3 regions of the Chryseobacterium sp. WG14 genome follow, and region 3 is predicted to be linked to each of the others. Evidence: riboswitches for the same ligand, from Rfam matches in the RefSeq annotation. Region 3 holds a riboswitch; each other region holds the start of a gene.

Region 1 (6,735 bases), on a different contig from region 3:
CGGAGAAATCGGAGATGCTGTATTTCCGTTATAATACAGGGCATTGAGATTTTGCCCGTCCAGATCGAAACCAAAACCTCCAACTGCTGTTCCCTGTGGTGTTCCCTGATAAAGCAGTGTAAAAAGTCTATGATCTTCTTTAGCAATTGCTTTAATCATATCTGCGCCTGTAGCAGTTCCGTTCCATCTGAATCCCCAAACCAGGGCATCCGGATTTTTACTGTCGTTCCACTGTACTACAAAAGCAGCTTCGTTTGAGCCTGTTCCTACCCAATACTTAATATCGGAAAAACTGATTGATGGTGCTACAGCTGCTCTAAGCTGACTTGTTTCCGTTCCCTGAATATCATTTCGGAGAACACCCTGAACTTTTATCTGTGCATTGGTAAAAAATGCAAATAGAAAAAGCAGAGTAAAAAGATAAAACTTTTTCATTTCTATTAATTTAAAATTTATTGTATGGTTTAATGTTATTTAAAGTATAAATCATAAGCTCCTGAAACTTCTGTAGAAACTTCGCCTACCCATCCGGCTTCCTGATTGATCCCCGTGTATACTTTGACAAAGTCGATACCCGGAAGTTTTACATATCTGCCATTCCTGTCTACCGCCCAGGAAATATCAATATTAGAAGCATCATCTTTATTGGGAGCATTGTCTGCGTAGCCAAATTCATATGATTTTCCTACCCAGTACGATCCTGTTCCGCTTTGATCATAATAATTGTCTTTAAGCTTAGTCCCTGTAAAACTGTAAGAAGCATCGGAAAACCATAAAGGATAATAGCTTTGTAAATGGAACATATTCTTTGTTTTAAATCCATTGTTTCCCAGATTATCCTGCCACTTGATGTATTCTGTGTCAACCTGCCAGCCTAAACTTCCAGAAACAGGAGGTTTATTCTCATCGGGCTTGAAATAAGTTATGCTATAATCTTTTACGGTTGTATTTTTAAAATGCTCGCTTCCTGCAATTTCGTACCATTCATTATCATCAGGCTTTCCGTTTTTGTTTCTATCGTAGGCCACGACAATAATTCCCGGTTCACAGGATCCTGAACGGGGGTCAGCAGCTGCATTTCCAAAGAAGGCATTTCCAAGGATTTTAAAATCTCTTCCATTCAGATTGGGAATCGTATGATCAAATCCAAAAACAACATAGCCTCCGAAGCCCCCAAGACTTATTTCCTGAAAACTGGAACCTATCAAAGATTCTCTTGCTTTCTGAAGCATATTTTCAGCAGTATTTCCCGGTTCATATTCGGGAATCTTATTCATAAATTGTCCGGGAGCCGGGCGATATTCGAAAACCTTAGCAATATACTTGCTGTAGGTAGCCGCTTCTTTTTCCACTATTATTTTAGACTGATATGTATGAATATTGCCATTACTTTCTATCTTAAGTGTCAATGGATATGTGGCTACTACCGGACTGATAAATTCAAGTTCTGAACTTTGAGAAACAATGGAGTCCTTCACACTCCAGGTAAAGTTTCCTGAAATATTGGTGGGAATGCTCAGAACTTCAAAACGTTCGATAGTATAAGAGTCATCCAACCCGTTAAATACAAAATTATCCTCATCATCATGCTTACAGGCTGTCATTCCTACGAGAAGAAATGATAAAAAACCTGTTTTTAAGTAGGTAAAAGTATTGATCTTCATGTTTGTCAGTTTTAATTATTTATATAGAAAAGTAAAATGGGCAGGGATATTTCCTCCCTCGGTTTTCCATTTGAAATGGCCGTTTTTATCGAAACAGTACACGAAGCCCATTGCAACATAGTTTCGGGCATCAGTAATATAAACATCCTCTGTAATTGGGTTTACAGCAATTCCGTAAGGGGTTTGTATGACATTTTCATATTCCTTATCAAAAATCCTGTCAGAAATAATCTGTTCTGTTTTTACATCAATAATTCCGAATGTTTTTTTGGAGGTATGGGTATTGTAATTGAATTCATTTCCATAGAAATAAAGCTTGTCATTCACAATCGTCATCTCGCTTACCGCCATATGAAAGTCTTTTTTTATCGTCCCTGTTGCAGCGTCAATCAGATATAAACTGGAGGGTACTGAATAATAATCTCCCCGGGAGCTTACATACAGGTCACCATAACTGTCTTTTTTAAGCCGGTGAAGATTAATGGCAACATCTATTTTCCTGCTTTCTGTAAAACTATTTAAATCGATTACAGAAACTGTTCTGTCGTAATTCGGAGCCATATACCCTCCGGAATTGGCTACAAAAAGCTGATCCCCAACAATTTCTATTTCCTCAGGCTGATATCCCACTGCGGCCTGGCGTTGTATAGCCAGAGAAGCTGTATCTATTTCCACTATTTTACCTTTGGGTGCATTAGGATTGATATCTACAGGGCCTGCATAACTGCTGGCATAGCCCTTTCCGTTTTTAAATGTTATATATCTGCAGTTCTGTAAGGGGATGGACGTTATCCGTTTGGCTGTTTTAGCATCCAGTACTTCAATTTTATTGGAAACATTGACCACGATATACAGTTTGCTTCCGTAAATTTTAATATCATTTCCTACATCCCCCAATTCTTTGATCACATTAGGGTTCACTTCTGCATAAATATTCCGATAGTAAGTTCCTTTGGTATAGTCGAAAAAGTCAAGGGTACATTTATTGCTTCCCATATTCCCTTCATTTAATAGATAAAAGCCTTTAATAGCAGTATTCTCAGGTGCTGCCAACCCTTCCACCACTTCCTGACGGACGATAATATCATCGGTACGGCAGGCCACAAAAAAAACCAATATGAAGAGTAGGAGACAAAAGTTTATTTTTCTCATAAGGTGAAGTTTAGACTAATTTTAAAATTTCTTCCCGGCATGGGATAGTTTCTGACCACGTCATAATATTGATTGAAAATATTATTCATTTCAAGGCTTAGCTTAAACTGATGTCCTGAGTAGTCAAATCTTTTCTGAACAGATAAATCATGGGTATACCAGGGCTGGACAAAATTATACTGAATATTATCCTGTTGCCCATCGTAACGTTCTCCAACATAGATCACGCTGTAGTTGAAATTCCAGTCACGGTAGTCTGCCATCAGTGTAAAAGATCCACTATGCCAGGGCGTGTAGGGGATCTGCTTTTTATAAAAGGTATCGCCCGGGGTGATATCATCTCCCGGATTACTGATATCTTTCGCACTTTGATAGGTATAAGAGAGTAATGGTTTGATTTTTACGTTGCCCCACATCATTTCTGCCTGAACATTTACATCTGCTCCTATGATATCAACCAACCCAAGATTCATCATCATCCAGCGGAACATATTTCCTGTGGGTGCCGCAACTATCTTATCTTTTACCCGGTTGTAATAGCCATCTACCTTCGCATAAAAAGCTTTAAAAACAGGATGATTATATTTTTTCTGATAGGTAAATCCTACATCATACTGCGTAGTAAACTCCGGTTTCAGAAAAGTACTTCCAATATTGGTATAATAAAGATCATTGAAGGTGGGGAGTCTGAAAATCTTTTTATAGAAAGCCCTAAAAGTAAGCTCCGGAACAGTAGCCGGCTGGTAGCTCATAAAAACAGCAGGAGTCCATTCACTTCTGTCCTCAGGTCTTTTATTCCGTTCTACTTCTTCAAAAGTAAAAGTACCCAGCAAACTTCCTAAAACTTTAAACCTGTTCCATTGATAGGTAGTAGCCAAAGCCACCAATGTGGTATAGCGGGTAGGATAAGAAAATTGATACAGGTCTGCATCCAGATTATTGTACTGGAAATCCCCGCTCAAACTAATATCCCAATTGGAACTCACTGTATATAAATTGGAAGAAGATATATAAAGCTCCCTTTGAATGTAGGTATTATCTGAATATTTAACTAACTGAGACTGTACCGTATCCAGAAAACGGGTATAATCGTAAGCAAATTTTGCTTTAAGCTGAGTTTCGAATTTAGGGAATAACTTTTTCCTCAGATTGGCCTGTACAAAATAGTTCTCATCAAACATCCTTGCCCCTCGCCCATCAAAACGGCTGTTAACAACAGGAGCAGGAATACCCCGATTTGAAATATACCCATATCCACGGATATTCCAGCTTCCGTTATTTAAAGTTCCATTCAAGGAGGTTTCAAAACGTTTTGCTTTAATATCAGAGTCTCTTCTTTTAGCAATCGTATCATACGCCTGCTCTCCATTAGGATATTTTTTCTCGTAACGGTATTTGTAAATACCATCACTTTGCAGAAATTCGGCACTGAAACTGGCAGAAGTTCTCTGTGATATTTTTTGTTCCAAACGGAAAGAGGGGTTGAATAAATCAATGGATGCACTTTTTGCCCTCAAAACAAGATTTGTTTTTCTTGTTCCGGTAAATACCGGTGTTTTGGGCTGCAAATAAATAGAACCTGATGATCCGAAATCTTTTGCCGGCTGAAAGATCTCACTTTTCTGACCGTTGTATAATGATATTTCTTCCAGATCATCCAAAGAATATCTTCCCAGATCCACAAGGCCGTTCTGCGCATTTCCCAGCTGAATTCCGTCATAAAAAACTCCTACGTGCTGGCTTCCCATACTTCGGATATTAATGGTCTTTAAGCCTCCAATTCCACCGTAGTCTTTGATCTGAACACCGGAAAAATACCGTAAGGCATCTGCAACAGAGTGGCTGTTCAGTCTTTCAAGCTCTTCTCCCTGCAATATCTGAGCAGGAACGATTTCTTTAAAGCTCTTTTTGTAAATATTGACAGCCTTAATAGCTTCTTCCTTTAAGGTGTCTTTTTTCTTTGTTTGAGAAAACAAGAATTGTGATGTTAACACCAATATTGTGAAAACAACTTTATGAAATTGAGATGTAGTCAGTTTTGCCACCATTAGCTCATTTATGAATAATGATGACGCTAATGGATGTAAGAAAGCAACGACAAAGCACAGTGGTCACTGCACAAAATCATTGTTGTCCTAAAGCTTTATTCCACGAAAGCGTCAAACGTTTATGGTCTGGCAGGTCTTCTGACTTACTCCATTTTTGAAATCCTTCCCATTAAAAAACAGTGGATATAATCTTCAAAAATTTTGGTGTGGAGCTTACAGCAGCGGGTCTGTTCCGGATTCTCACCGGATTCCCTTTTAAAAGCTTTTTACAGCTTACCAAATTTCGGCAAAGATAGAAAATAATTAATATATATTCACAAATAACAAAATGATTTACAATATTATAAAAGCATGTGTACCAAAGGTAAATTTTGAATAGAAAAATACTAAAGTACAATAGAATTCGTGTAAAAATTACAGGTATGATTTTAAACGCAAAGTTTAAATATCTCCCATCTGAATAAGTATGACAAACATTAAACTTTGCGTTAAGGATCAACTATATCCCAATATTCAGGAAAATACTGAACCTTGATTTTGCTTCTATATCTCCTCCTGCAAGATGGGTATAAACAGGAAGCATAACTTCACTTCCAAGACTGAACTTTTTATAGGAAGCCTCAAAGCCCAACTTTCCATATAATGCACTTCCGGCAGTATTAGGCAGCGCTTCATCAAACTGTTTATTCTGAGCATACACTTCTCCCTGAACCCCTGTCTTTAAAGAAAATATTGATTTTTCATTTCCCGCAACCTGATAAAAGCCTGTTGCTGCATAATTCCATTGGTTTCCAAAGCGGTACTTCTTTTTATTTTCTGTTTTAATGGTATAATCTGTATTAAGCAATACCGCAATTTTATTCTTCTGAAATTTATAATTCAAAGCTGCTTGATAATCCCAGCTTCCTGTTCCCAGCTGAAAACTCGGATTAACTCCTGAAATTCCTTTTTCATCAAACTTACCCAAAGGAATTTTTACGCCCAATCCACCGTTCAGCTGATGGAAATTATCTTTCGAACGCATCAGTTGATAAATTCCCATAACATTTAGGTCACCGATCCCATTGATCCTGATATCGCCCTGCATTGTTTTCTTTTCGTGAAAATGAAATGGAAGGCTTGCATAAACACTGAGTTTCTTTGTCAACGGAATTTTTCCCCAAAGCTGTATGGTATTAAAATACTGATCCTGCGTCAGATCTTTTACAAATAAATTTTCCTTTGCTTTATAATGCTGGGCAAAATACTTGATCCCGATAAACTGAGGATTTAGTAATGACTCAAAACCGGATGACCCATTTCCCGCCGCACAGCCACAGGCATCACAATCATCAAAATCAAAATCAATTGTATTAAAACTCTTTTGGGGAATATAAGCGCTGTCTTTGATTATCTTCGCCTGAATCACAGTACCTATGAGCAAGCTTACAATTAAAATTATCTTCTTCATGTCAATTTAAATTATTCTGCAAATTTTGGATTGGATATAAAATTTTTGTCCGATAGTGTTTTCAGAAAGGCGATGATGAATTGTTTTTCCTGTGTATTCATTGCAATTCCGATGTGGTTATTCTGTTTCAGCTGTGGATCGAGATTAGGATGATTTTCTACCCCATCGGTATAAAAATTAAGCACGGCATCTAACGTATAAAATCTTCCGTCATGCATATAAGGAGCTGTATATTCTACATTCCTCAAGCTGGGTACACGAAACTTCATCCAGTCAATCTGATCAAGTGTCACACGATAACGCCCCGCATCTTTAAATTGGGTATTATAATACATCCCTGTATTCCGGAAACTTTCATCAGTAAACAGTTCCCCACTATGACAGGAAGCGCACTTCTGATTAAATACGGCCATTCCCTGCG
Region 2 (6,735 bases), on a different contig from region 3:
AAAATATAATGATTGTATGCGTTAAATACATTATGATCTTCCATTGTTTTATGATAACTAAGGAGTACATTAGGATTATCTATATAATCTTTTGTATAATATTCTTTCAGAAACTGTCTTCTGATTTCAGATAAGGTATTGAGATTAATTTCTTTTTGATTAATTATAGAAAGGGCAAAGTTTTTAGCAAAAACAATGCAGAATGGGAATTTTTTATTTTTATCATATTGTTGGGCATCTATTACAGCTGGACATAAGTTTGTTTTTATCCCTTCATTATCAAACTTTACTGCCTTTTTATAATTTTCGTATAAAAGCATACTTATTTCTTTGGTACGCGATGTCGTACGTTCCAGATTTACAAATATTTCCCCATAAATAAGCCCAGACAGAAGATCATTAGAATTTAAATAAATTTGTGAGACCCTATAATAATTTGATGGATATGAAGGTTCTGCTTTTATGCCTTTCTCATACGTTTTAATAGCTTCATTGAATTTTCCTTCAAATTCCAAAACCACTCCTTTTTCAAGATATAGTTTTCCTGAAGCCGGAAATTTTTTAAGCCCTTCATTATAGACGCTTATTGCTTTTTCAGGATTATTGGAAAGATCGTAAGCGCTGCCAAGCAATGCGTAGTAATAGTCGTCAATATTAGAGTGATCTTTTGCCTTGTTAAGTTCTGAAATAGCCAAAGTGTAATCCTTTTTTTTGATATATGCTAAGGCAATTTCATAGGGGTAAGTATAGTCCTTTGGGTCTATTTTTTCACAGTCTTTCAAAATGGAGATTCCTTCATCATATTTTTCTGCATCAATTAATTTTATTGCGTCATGAACTTCTTTACATTTAAATGTCTTTTTTTGAGCATTCGTCAGTTGAAAAAAGCTTAAGGTGACCAGAAAAAGGGTAGTACGTAACATTAACTTTCAGGTATTAGTTTATTACAAAAATGCATTTTTTTAATTTAAAAAGGAAAAAACTATTCCAGATCCAACGTCATAAAAAGGGCAATCTCGTCAGAATTATTATACAATCTTGTGTTCATGCCGGTAATATTGAAGCCCATTCTTCTGTAAAATTGTATCGCAGGGTAATTGGTATTCTGGGTTTCAAGTTCAATAACCCGGCAGTTTAATCTTCGGGCTTCTTTAATGGTATTTTTGATCAGTTGTATACCGGCACCCTGTCTTCGGTGTTTCTCATGGATCAGGATGTTTTCGATATAAAAACTGTTGTTCCAGGTTCTTTGCTCACCAATAATCCAGCCTACCAGCTCATGATCAATATAAGCTCCGAAGGAATTTCCTTTTTTAATGATTGTATTAAAGGTTTCAAGCTCATCAGAATCAGTTTCCCATAGTTTGGTATAGGATAAAGCTTTTTCTTTTACCGTAAATTCGAAAACGCCGCCATATTCTATGGAAGATACGGAATATATGGTATCCGTAGTATAGCCGTTGTGCCCCCAGTCTGTGGTAGGATTGTTGGTAAGCCTTTCCAGTTTTTTTATTTCCATAAGATGATGTTAATAGGAAGTTTATTACATTTCAGTACAGATCTCAACCAGGTAATTATCAAGGTCTTTAATATACGCTGTTTTTTGTCCCCAGGGTTTTACCGTGATGTTTTCATACAGAACGGCACCATTTTTAACTGCTTTTTCTACCAGTGTTTCCACGTCATCCGTAGTAAAGCCCAATTCTATTCCGAAAGGTTGGACTTCTGATTTCGAGGTTAAAAATCCCTTTTTTAAATTGGAGCTGGCCAGGCTGATCGATGCAAAAGAAATAGTTGTTTCTCCGGTAAGCAGCTCTCCGTAATCTTTTTCAGGAGTAATGAATTTTATTTCTGTATCAAAAGTGTTTTTGTAGAAATTCATTGATTTTTCTACCTCTTCTACATACAGGATAACATATTTAAATTTAATCATATTATTGGATGATATTATTTTTTCTTGATAATATAGTCTTCGTCTACCATCAGTTCGATATGAGGCCCATTAAGCGGATAATATTTCATACCTCCAAAATGACCGAAATGAAGCGGGTATTTTTGACTAAGATCCCTTACTTTAGCTCCAAAGGTGTTGATATCAATATCTATAACCTGATCTTTATATTGCCTTCCATTAGTAAAGAAGAGCATAAGGTTACATTGATCACCAAAGTAGAAATCGTGGTAGTAAAATACGCTGAGGTTTTCTTCATGGCATATTGCAACCAAATCATTAATGAAATCCTTTTTATATGCCAGCGGAATATTACAGTCAACTCTTATTGAAAAATTTTCGGCATTATTCTGTCTGAAGTCTGAACCTGTCATCTGAATAAACCGATGTTCTATGGTTCTGAATATTTTCCTCTCTGGAAGATAGTTTTTGGTATACTGAATTTCAAAAGGAATCTGCTCATCTAAAAGTATGGTATTTTGATCTGTCAACAGTTTTTCAATTTCAGCAGCTAACTGAAAGTAATAGTCAAAAAGCTGATCATTTCCAATAGTCATCATCACCTGATTGCCATTGATTTTTAGCTGTAAATAGGTGTAAGGGAATTCTGCTTTTAAAATTTCCAGCCTGTAGAGGAAATTTTCAATATCATCCACCTGAACTTTTGTCTCCAGCCCGGCAGGATTGTCGGCATGGCCGCCATATCCCTGCAAGAACTTAAAATATTTAAAATGATATAAATTTTCAGGAAATTTAAAATACCAGTATACTCCTAAAATCATGGATGAATTGATTGGTGAATTGAATATTGATCAAAATTAAATAAAATTTCACACTCCAAAACATTCAAAACCCTTAAATTTGTGGTCAATAAAAATTTACTTGGATGCTTAGGAAAATTTCAATTGCGGCAGCTGCTGTTTTGTCCGTAGTTACAATCAATGCGCAGAAGAACAAAAATACTCAACTGGAAAGACCGAAATTAGTGGTAGGTTTGGTGGTAGACCAAATGCGTTGGGATTATCTATACCGTTTTTATGGTAAATATGGAAATGACGGTTTCAAAAGACTGTTGAATACAGGATATTCTTTAAATAATGTACATATTCCTTATGTCCCTACGATTACCGCTTTAGGACATACATGTATCTATACCGGGTCTGTACCTGCAATCCACGGAATTGCCGGAAACGACTGGACAAATAAGGAAACGGGTAAAGGGGTGTACTGTACGGCAGATGACAGCGTTCAGCCGGTAGGAACTACCAATACTAAAACAGGAAGCCATTCTCCAAAAAACCTTTGGTCTACAACCGTAACCGATGAGTTGAGACTGGCCACGAACTTCCAGGGTAAGGTGATAGGAGTTTCTCTTAAAGACCGTGCTTCTATTCTTCCTGCAGGTCATACTCCGAATGGAGCTTTCTGGTTTGACGACAGTACCGGGAACTTTATTACAAGTACATGGTATATGAAAGAGCTTCCACAATGGATACAATCATTCAATGCTCAGAATTTACCTGAAAAATTAGTAGCCAACGGCTGGAATACTTTACTTCCGATCAATCAGTATACAGAAAGTTCACCTGACAATTCTTCATGGGAAGGTCTATTGGGAAGTGCAAAAACACCTACATTCCCATATACCAATCTGGCGAAAGATTATCAGACAAAGAAAGATAATATCCGTTATACACCTTTTGGAAATACATTGACATTAAAGCTGGCTGAAGCTTCTGTAGAAGGAGAGCAGTTAGGGGGAGACCATATTACAGACTTCTTAGCAATCAATTTAGCTTCTACGGATTATGCAGGTCATAAATACGGACCGAACTCTATTGAGGTTGAAGATGTCTATATCAGACTGGATCAGGATTTGGCTCAGTTTTTCAGCTACCTGGATTCAAAAGTAGGAAAAGGGCAGTATACGGTTTTCCTTTCAGCTGACCACGGAGGGGCTCATTCTGTAGGATTCCTTAAAGAGCATAAAATTACTACAGGCTTTTTTGGAGAAGGCATGGAAAAAAACCTTAATCAGAAACTGAAAGAAAAATTTGGTGCTGATAACCTGATCAATGCTATAGACAATTATCAGGTGTATTTTGACAGAAAAGTATTGGCAGATACTAAACTTGAGCTGGATGATGTGAGAAATTTTGCGGTAAAAGAACTTGAAAAAGATCCTACTGTTTTATATGCTGTTTCTGTAGACAGAGTTCAGGAAGCCAGTATTCCGGAGCCTATCAAACAAAGAATTATCAATGGGATCAACAGACAGAGAAGCGGAGATATTCAGTTGATTTCTCATGACTCTATGCTTCCTCCTTATTCTAAAACAGGAACTACACACAGTGTTTGGAACTCTTATGATTCCCATATTCCATTGATTTTTATGGGTTGGGGAGTTCAGCAGGGAGAAAGCAATAAAGAATACCACATGACAGATATTGCACCTACGGTTTCTTCTTTATTGAAAATCCAGTTTCCAAGTGGAAATGTTGGAAATCCAATTACAGAAGTGATGGGTAAATAAATTAAATAACATCAGTATATATAAATGGCTGCTTTCAACTATTGGAGGCAGCTTTTATTTTTATAGTATTCATCAAGGTCGGTTGCTGTACAGGATTTTCTAATACTTATGAATAAGACGTAATTTTTTACCTGTTATTTCACTTTTTGTCTAATACATTTAAAAAGCTATCTTTGCAAAAATTATGGTTTCCAATATATTGGAATGAAAAGGGAATCGGGTGGAACTCCCGGACTGTCCCCGCAACTGTAAATCGCAACAAAAGTTTCTGTAAAAAACCACTGTGTAAAAACGGGAAGGTACAGAAGGCGAAAGTCAGGAGACCTGCCAGAATAATAATCAAAATATATATTGCTTTCGGAGGAAGAGTAAATTAGTATGGATATAAAAAGATCTTTAGTACTGCTTTTTTCGTCTTATGGCTGCTTTCTTTTTGGACAAGAGAAGGCCTTGGATACTATTTATGTATTCGACAGCCAGATGAACAAAGTAAAGCTCTTTCATCATGTAACGAATATTACCAATGAAGATGCTGAAAAAAACTCAACTAACCTTTCCGAATTACTGAGATTTCAATCTCCTGTGTATATCAAAGAAAATGGACGGGGTGCTGTTTCTTCACCTTCTTTCAGGGGAACTACCGCCCAGCAGACTGCTTTTGTATGGAATGGAATTAATATTAACTCCAGCTTTTTAGGACAGGGAGATATCAATAATATGGCTTTGTTTGGATATGACCAGATCGGAATTAAACCTGGTGGAGGTAGTGTTATTTATGGCAGTGGCGCCATTGGGGGAAGTATTCATTTGAATAACAGCCTTGATTTTAATAAAGGGTTTCATGCTTTCCTGTTTTCAGAATTTGCGTCTTTTAATACTTATAATAATGTTGTTAAAGGTTCTTACAGCAATGATAAGTTCAGCTTTAAAGTTTCCGGAAGCCATTCTATAAGCCAGAATGATTATGAAGTAGAAGAAGCGGGCGGAAAGAAGTATACGAATGACAACGGAAAGTATTACAATACCAATTTCAATATAGCAGCAGCTTATAAAATTGCTCCCCATCATCAGATCTCATGGATATCAGAGACTTTTAACGGAAAACAGCATTATCCTGTTCGTTTTGGTGATCTGGAAACCAAGACAAAGTATCATACCCAGAATTTCAGAAACCTGATGGCCTGGGATTGGAATACCACGCGTTTCAGCAATTCATTTAAAGCAGCTTATACCGAGGAAAATTTTCAATATTTTGGAGATATTGCAGAACCGGAAACCAGTGGAGGTGCCGGAAAGAATTATATTTTGAAAAATGATTTCAATTACTTCCTCAATTCAAAATGGAATATCAATATTATCGGGGAATTTCAAGTGAATAAAGGTAAGGGAGAAGGAAGCTCAAAAATAGGTGATATCAGCAGAAATGCCGGGTCTATTGCCGGATTACTTCGTTATTTTCCTACCAAAGACTTAAGGTTTGAAGCCGGAATCAAGAAAGATTTTGTGGAAGACTTTAAATCACCGGTCTTATTTTCTTTTTCAGGAAAATGGAATGCCACCCAATGGTATGATGTAGGGCTAAGTGTTTCAAGAAACTTCAAAGCTCCTTCATTTAATGATCTTTACTGGACGCCGGGAGGAAATCTGAATTTAAAGCCGGAAACTTCCTACCAGTTTGAATGGAGTAACCAGTTTAAATTAGGAAATTTTAAATTATCTATAGCTCCTTACTATATGAATATCCGTGATATGATCCAATGGCTTCCAACAATTTCCGGGTATTATGGAGCTAGTAATACCAATAGGGTAGAGTCTTATGGAGTAGAGTCGCAGCTGGAATTTGAAAAAAAATTCGGGAAGCATATGTTGAAATCAAATCTTGGGTATTCTTATACGAAATCTAAGGACCTTGATATTCAGAAACAACTTATGTATGTGCCTTTACATAAACTTACAGGAAGTATAGACTACCGATATGATTTTGTGAAAGTATATGTACAGGGAATGTTTAACGGGCTTACCTATACAGATTCCAATGAAAAAAGAAGTGATGCCTTAGATTCTTATTTTGTGATGAATGCCGGAGCCAGCGCTGCATTTTTTAAAAACTACAGCCTGGGTTTTAAAGTAAATAATATTTTAAATGAAACTTATTATACGATGCTTTCCTATCCGTTACCCGGACGAAATTACAGTATAAGCCTTACTATCAATTTTTAAAATAAATTAATTATATATGAATATCAGAAAA
Region 3 (6,735 bases):
TGGAACAAGCAATGATTATGCATAGGCTGCTGAAGCTTCTTTAGCAGCGGCTACCATTGCAATTAAAGCTTTTTCAGTTTCTTCCCAATGCCTTGTTTTGAGGCCACAGTCAGGGTTTACCCATAACTGGGTGGCTGGAATTACATTTTGAGCTTTTCTTAAAAGTTCAATCATTTCTTCTTTAGAAGGTACTCTTGGAGAGTGGATATCATAAACTCCGGGACCTATTTCGTTTGGATATTTAAAGTCTGCAAAAGCATTTAAAAGTTCCATTTGGGATCTCGAACATTCTATTGTAATGACATCTGCATCCATATCGGCAATATTTTTAATAATATCATTAAATTCAGAATAGCACATATGGGTATGGATCTGGGTAGCATCTTCTACTCCACTTGCTGAGATTCTGAAGGCTTCTACGGCCCATTTCAGGTAGTTTTGCCATTCTGCTTTTCTCAATGGAAGACCTTCTCTTATAGCAGGTTCATCAATCTGGATGATTCGGATTCCTGCTTTTTCAAGATCCACTACTTCATCACGGATGGCCAAAGCAATCTGCTTACAGGTTTCTGAACGGGGCTGATCATCCCGTACAAATGACCATTGCAAGATAGTAACAGGACCGGTCAGCATTCCTTTTACCCATTTATTGGTTTGGGATTGTGCATATTGAGACCAGTATATAGTCATTGGATCAGGGCGGGAGATATCCCCGAAAATAACCGGTGGTTTTACGCAGCGGCTTCCATAGCTCTGTACCCAGCCGTTTTTAGTGAAAATAAATCCTTCAAGCTTTTCCCCGAAGTATTCAACCATGTCATTACGTTCAAATTCTCCGTGAACAAGCACATCAATTCCTATTTCTTCCTGCCAGCGAATGGTTCTCTGAGTTTCCTCTTTTAATAAAGCATCGTATTGTTCTGCACTAAGATCTCCTTTCTTAAACTGGGCTCTCCAGCTTCTTACTTCTGTAGTTTGCGGGAATGAGCCTATGGTTGTGGTTGGGAATAGCGGAAGCTGTAATGATTCCTGCTGCCTTTCTTTACGGATTCTAAATGAGTTCTTTCGCTGAGCATCTTCTTCAGTAATGGCAGCTACTCTTTGTTTCACTTTATCATTATGGATAAGAGAAGATGTTTTTCTGCCGGCCACAGCCTTTTTATTGTCTTCAAAATCTGCAAGGATACTTTCGTCCTCAGTTCCTGAAGCAAGAGCTTTAAGACTTACGACTTCTTTCACTTTTTGTTTTGCAAAAGACAGCCAGTTTTTGATTTCAGGCTGAAGGGCCGTTTCAAAATCCAGATCACAAGGTGAATGAAGCAATGAACATGACGGAGCCACAAAAATTCTTTCTGTACCGAGTTTTTCAATAGCTTTTTTAATGAAAGCCAAAGATTTTTCATAATCATTTTTCCAGATATTTCTTCCGTCTACCACTCCTAATGACAGGCTTAAGTTTTCAGGAACAGTATGTAAAATATCTGCCAGCTGCTCAGGATTTCTCACCAGGTCTATATGCAGAACGTCTGCAGGAAGTGACACAGCAAGAGATGCATTGTCTTTCAATCCATTGAAATAGGTCGCAACGATGAATTTTAGCAGTGGGAATTGTTTTCTAAGTTCCCGGTAAACGTACTGGTAGGTTTCTTTTGCTTTCTCTGTTACATCTAAAGTTAAAAACGGCTCATCAAACTGAATCCATTGAGCACCCTGATCCTGAAGTTTTGTTAAGATTTCAGTGTATACCGGAAGAAGGTTTTTGGCAAGATCCAGTTTATCAAATCCCTCTTCTTTTTCCTTTCCTAAAAGAAGATAAGAAACAAGTCCGATGAGTACCGGCTTGGAATTAATTCCTGCTTGTTTAGCTCCTGCAAACTCGTTGAATATTTTGTCGGAAGTCAGTGTAAACTGCTGATTTTTATAAAATTCAGGAACAATATAATGATAATTGGTATCAAACCATTTGGTCATTTCCATGGCCGTGATATCCAGCCCGTCTTTCTGGTATCCTCTGGCCATCGCAAAGTACAGATCCAGCTCTGAATTATTTTTTTTAAGGGCTACTTCATGATAACGTACCGGAATAGCACCTACAATTAAGCTCATATCCAGTACCTGATCATAATAGGAAAAATCATTACATGGAATAAGGTCTATCCCTGCCTCCTTCTGAATATTCCAATTGTGATTGCAGATATTCCTTCCTGTAGTAAGAAGTTCTTCCAAAAGGATTTTGCCTGACCAATATTGCTCGCAGGCTTTTTTGAGTTCTCTTTTGCTACCAATTCGCGGATAGCCAAGAATGTGCGTTTGCATTTTTTTTAAACTTTTAATTAAACTTATTTTTAAAAGCTCTTTGAATGCTTCGTAATGCTTTTGCCGGTAAGATTTTTTGGGGAAATAATGCATACCTGACAGTTCCGTTTTACTCTTGGAAAAACGTACTAAAAAGTATATCATCTGTATGACCCAAAGCTTCAGACCGCGAAAGCATTGTCAATTCAGTAAAGGCAGGTCTCCTGACTTGTAACAGTTTCTGTCGTCCTTCCCGCTTAGGCAGTGGATCACAAGGACAGAACCCTTTGGTATGTTACTTACAGTTGCGCGACAGCTCGTGATTTGCACACGATTCCCTATTAATTTACCTTACGTAAAACCTCTCCTGTTTGATGAAGTATCTGTAAAGAACTATTCTTATCAATTACATTTTCTATCTGTGCTAATAGAAGATTTTAATTTTGTGTAAATTTACAAATACAGAATAAACGAATAATAAATAGTTTTAAATAAAGTAAATAAATCTGTATAATTTTATTTTAAAAGAATATAATTCTGTAATTTTGAATAAAATTAATACTAAAAAGAATAATATCCTGTGGAACATCTTGATACCAAAGATATACAGCTGCTGAGACTGCTTCAGAAAAATGCAAAACTTACCGTTAAGGAGCTTGCCAAAGAAATTAATCTTTCCCCTTCTCCTGTTTTTGAAAGGGTGAAACGTCTGGAACAGGAAGGCTATGTGAAAAAATATGCTGCGGTTCTTGATCCGGATAAGCTTAACCGGGGTTTTACCGTTTTCTGCCAGATCAAGCTGAAAATTCATGACCGTTCTGTAGGCTATGATTTCGTTAATGAAATTCTGGAAATAGAAGAAGTGGCAGAATGTTATAATATTTCCGGAGATTTTGATTTCCTGCTGAAAGTTCAGGTCCGGGATATGAAACATTATCAGGATTTTGTATTCAACACACTGGGTTCTGTAGATTCTATCGGAAGTACGCACAGTACGTTTGTAATGGCAGAAGTAAAAAATACCCATGGATTAACAATCTGATATTTTTGAGTACAATCGTTTTAGCTGGTAACGGGTATTTGGAGAAAATAAAGGAATCGATGGGTGAATTCCTGTTATTTCAGAAGAAAAAGAAATAAAAATAAGACAGAAACAGTTTATTAAAAATTGCTTCTGTCTTATTAGGCTCCTTATAAAGGTGAAATGTACACTTCTATTTTAGTGCCGTCATAATTAAAGGTTCCGTCTGAATTTCTTTTACCTAAGAAAACCCAGTCCATATCTACGGGAACAGACCATGCTGATCCTAATGAGAATCCGTTTACAGATCGGATTTCGTTACCATTTCCTGTAGTAATTGCTGAATGAAACCATGTTTTGTCGATAAGTCTGTAGAAGCCGATTGCTTTTCCTGCCGGAATGGGAGCGTATCCATCCCACTTTTCTCCTTCCGGATATCTGAATACAGTCAGCCATTTTTGTCCTGCTGATTCAGCAAGCTGATTCGGGCTTATCCGGGCACCTCGCATGTATAAAGCATAAGCTACTACATCATGACATACGCCGGTATTATACTTTGAGATATTTTCTGCGCCTGACAGAACGGCATGAGCAACGGGTGCTCTTTCTGTTACAGACAGCTGAGCTTTCCTTGCTCCTTCTGGGGTTACAAATGACATATTAATAATTTTGTTTGGTTATTGTAAAGATAGCTCTTTTAAATTTAATGCTAATGAACTGTTGTTTTGAAGGAATTTATTCGAATTTAAAGTGGATTTTCAAGAATTTTAATAAGAATGTAAGTACACACTAAATAATTCTGAAAGCAACATAAAAGTGTAAAAGCTCTGTTTAAAAAAAGAATATAGTCTGAAATTCTGCCCTTCTGGTCCCCATTGAGGAACTTAGTTACCTTATTAAACGATGTTAAACCTGTCTGTAAATAAAATATTAAGCTTCCAACTGAAAAAGTACCATAGTCGCATCATGATAATGGGCAGGAAGCCCTTCGGTATCAGCTATTTTTTTAGCGCCTAATTGGGTAAATCCGCATTGTATATAATAATCAGCCAGTCTTTGGTTTCCTGCTGTGGTATCCATTCTTACATATTTTTTCCCACTTTCCTTTGCGAATTGTGCCGACCATTCAACAATCTGTTCCACAAATTTCTGTCCTCTGAAATTTGGATGGGTAGCAATCCTGTGAATATAAACGGCAGGATCTGCATTTCTTTCTTCCCAAACCTGAGGATCATTAAATGTGATGCTCCAGACACAGGCAATCTGTCCGTCTACTATAATTTTCCAATGGCGGTTTTCTTTAATTTCTGTTTCTATCATGCTTCTGTCAAATTCCGGCCATTGTACCCCGGATACTGTTTTCTTGAAATCAGAAGCCATTTTATAAAGAGCAAAAACTTCATTAATATCCTGTAGAAAGGTGTTCACTATCATTATTACGTTATTGTTCTTCAAAAATACCAAAAAATAAACAGATGTATATTTATTATTGTTATTCAGAATGGGTATAAATTCCATTCTATTGCAGACTTCCGTTGGGAAAAGAAAATAAAAATACTATTTTTATCGTCCGATAAAGAAAACACACATTATGCCGACTGATGCTTCTCTCAAGCTGATTCCGATGACAACCTTCGTAATTGAATACTATTCTAATGAAGGGTATGCCGATCTTCAAATTTTAAATTTGATGAATAATTATGCTAATTTTCTAAGAAAACCACTCTATCTTGGAATGTTTGTTCCTGTAGATAAGCAAGGAAATGTACTGAAGGAGCCCAAAAATTATGCTTCCTGGAAGTCCCTGGAGCATAATGATGGAAAAAGAACGGATGTGGTGGGATTTGAAGAGTATGCAGAGTATCAGCAAGCAGAACAAAAATGTATGTTTGAAGGTTTTAAAGTGGATTATAACGGCTACTCAAAGGTGAGAATCGTAGCATCATATGATCCTTCCATAGAATTATCTTTTAATAAAAATGATATGATTCCTCTGGGTTTCAATGATGTGGAATCTCTTACTGTTTTTGATGATATTTATTTGACACCTGATGCTTTAAAAGTGATTGGAATAAAAAATAAGCGATAAACTAAACATCACCTGCAATATCCTGATTTTAATACAGTTTATACTTAATTTAAGTATTTTCAAGACTATTTATTTTCTTTTCTAAACTCAGACGGAGACTTCTGTTGATAGGCTTTGAATATTTTATTAAAATGGCTGGTATCATTAAAACCCAGTTTATCAGCAATTTCATTAATATTGTAATGGCTTTGCAGGAGAAGCTTCTCTGCTGTTTTTATTTTGTATTGAATGATGTGCTGCTGTATTGAAAACCCGGTTTGCTTTTTCACATAAATACTGATATAGTTGGGAGAAAGCAGAAATTCTTTAGCCAGGTTCTCAATTTTCATTTTATCTGTATCCAGTACATTGACATTGATATAGTACAGGATCTTTTCAATCCTGCCTACATGCTGAAAAATCCATTTTTTATGGGTGGTGGTTTCCATGGTATTTCTAATCAGAACCGTTATAATGGCTGAGAAGATATCTGTTAGAATCTCTTTATTATATCTGCTTTGATGACTGAATTCATAGAGTAGAATGTGGGCAAGCTGTAACAGGTGAGCTCTGTCAGCTTTATCGTTGATGGCCGATTCATAGACAAAAGACCGATCTTCCATAAGAAGCTGAATGACCTTTTTTAATTCATTCTTTTTATTCATCAACAGGTTTTCCCATATATATTGCTCTGTAAATTTTATATAGATAAACCTTGTTTTACTTTTTATAGAAAACTCATGTCCGTCACTGGGTCTGAGCAGAAAGACATCGCCTTTTTTATAAGGAAATACAATACCGTTCAGGTGGTGGAATCCTTTTCCTTTCTCAATGATAATCAATTCATAGAAGTTATGATTATGATACTCAACATCCCATATTTCTTTTTCAATACTGAAAACATTAAAGGAATTGAAATTAACAATGCGTTTCATAAAGAATGGATTTTTACAAATTTACCATTAATTTTTACAATATATAATGATTGAATACTAAGCAATTTTGCAGAACAAAAATATTCGAAATGAACTATATAAGACAATCAGCATCGTTGCTTTTCTCTACCGTATTCCTGGTTTCCTGCTTCAGTAATGACGACAGGACCCAAGGGGAAAATAGTAACCCAAAGGAAACACAAGTCAAAGGAAAAAGATATTGGCCCAATGGTGCTCAACTGGTTATTTCCGTCTCTATGCAGTTTGAAACCGGTGGACAGCCTGAAGGTGCTGAAAGCCCTTTTAGCGGGACTCCCCTTCCAACGGGCCAGCCGGATCTTCCTGCGGAAAGCTGGTACCGTTATGGGGCCAATGAAGGCATTTACCGTATGCTGGATCTTTGGAAAAAATATAAT

The links. A riboswitch is a leader RNA that binds a small molecule or an ion and turns the genes downstream of it on or off. The one in region 3 is predicted to bind cobalamin.
Region 1: another riboswitch for cobalamin. It lies ahead of MP478_RS13290 (TonB-dependent siderophore receptor); the one in region 3 lies ahead of metE (5-methyltetrahydropteroyltriglutamate--homocysteine S-methyltransferase).
Region 2: another riboswitch for cobalamin. It lies ahead of MP478_RS21705 (TonB-dependent siderophore receptor); the one in region 3 lies ahead of metE (5-methyltetrahydropteroyltriglutamate--homocysteine S-methyltransferase).

Annotation. Positions count from the first base shown of each region.
Region 1 covers NZ_JALCZD010000007.1:98,628-105,362, reverse strand. The annotation lists gene MP478_RS13305 (DUF5074 domain-containing protein) at 1-435, opposite strand, end outside; gene MP478_RS13300 (cell surface protein) at 471-1,664, opposite strand; gene MP478_RS13295 (YncE family protein) at 1,680-2,816, opposite strand; gene MP478_RS13290 (TonB-dependent siderophore receptor) at 2,813-4,792, opposite strand; cobalamin riboswitch at 4,975-5,160, opposite strand; gene MP478_RS13285 (transporter) at 5,364-6,314, opposite strand; gene MP478_RS13280 (cytochrome-c peroxidase) at 6,326-6,735, opposite strand, start outside.
Region 2 covers NZ_JALCZD010000019.1:9,020-15,754, forward strand. The annotation lists gene MP478_RS21680 (lipopolysaccharide assembly protein LapB) at 1-923, opposite strand, end outside; gene MP478_RS21685 (N-acetyltransferase) at 983-1,519, opposite strand; gene MP478_RS21690 (VOC family protein) at 1,544-1,933, opposite strand; gene MP478_RS21695 (hypothetical protein) at 1,948-2,733, opposite strand; gene pafA (alkaline phosphatase PafA) at 2,838-4,484, shown strand; cobalamin riboswitch at 4,653-4,831, shown strand; gene MP478_RS21705 (TonB-dependent siderophore receptor) at 4,863-6,704, shown strand; gene MP478_RS21710 (hypothetical protein) at 6,721-6,735, shown strand, end outside.
Region 3 covers NZ_JALCZD010000003.1:407,791-414,525, forward strand. The annotation lists gene metE (5-methyltetrahydropteroyltriglutamate--homocysteine S-methyltransferase) at 16-2,316, opposite strand; cobalamin riboswitch at 2,492-2,676, opposite strand; gene MP478_RS07915 (Lrp/AsnC family transcriptional regulator) at 2,876-3,337, shown strand; gene MP478_RS07920 (hypothetical protein) at 3,487-3,975, opposite strand; gene MP478_RS07925 (N-acetyltransferase) at 4,247-4,750, opposite strand; gene MP478_RS07930 (hypothetical protein) at 4,908-5,405, shown strand; gene MP478_RS07935 (AraC family transcriptional regulator) at 5,471-6,319, opposite strand; gene MP478_RS07940 (polysaccharide deacetylase family protein) at 6,409-6,735, shown strand, end outside.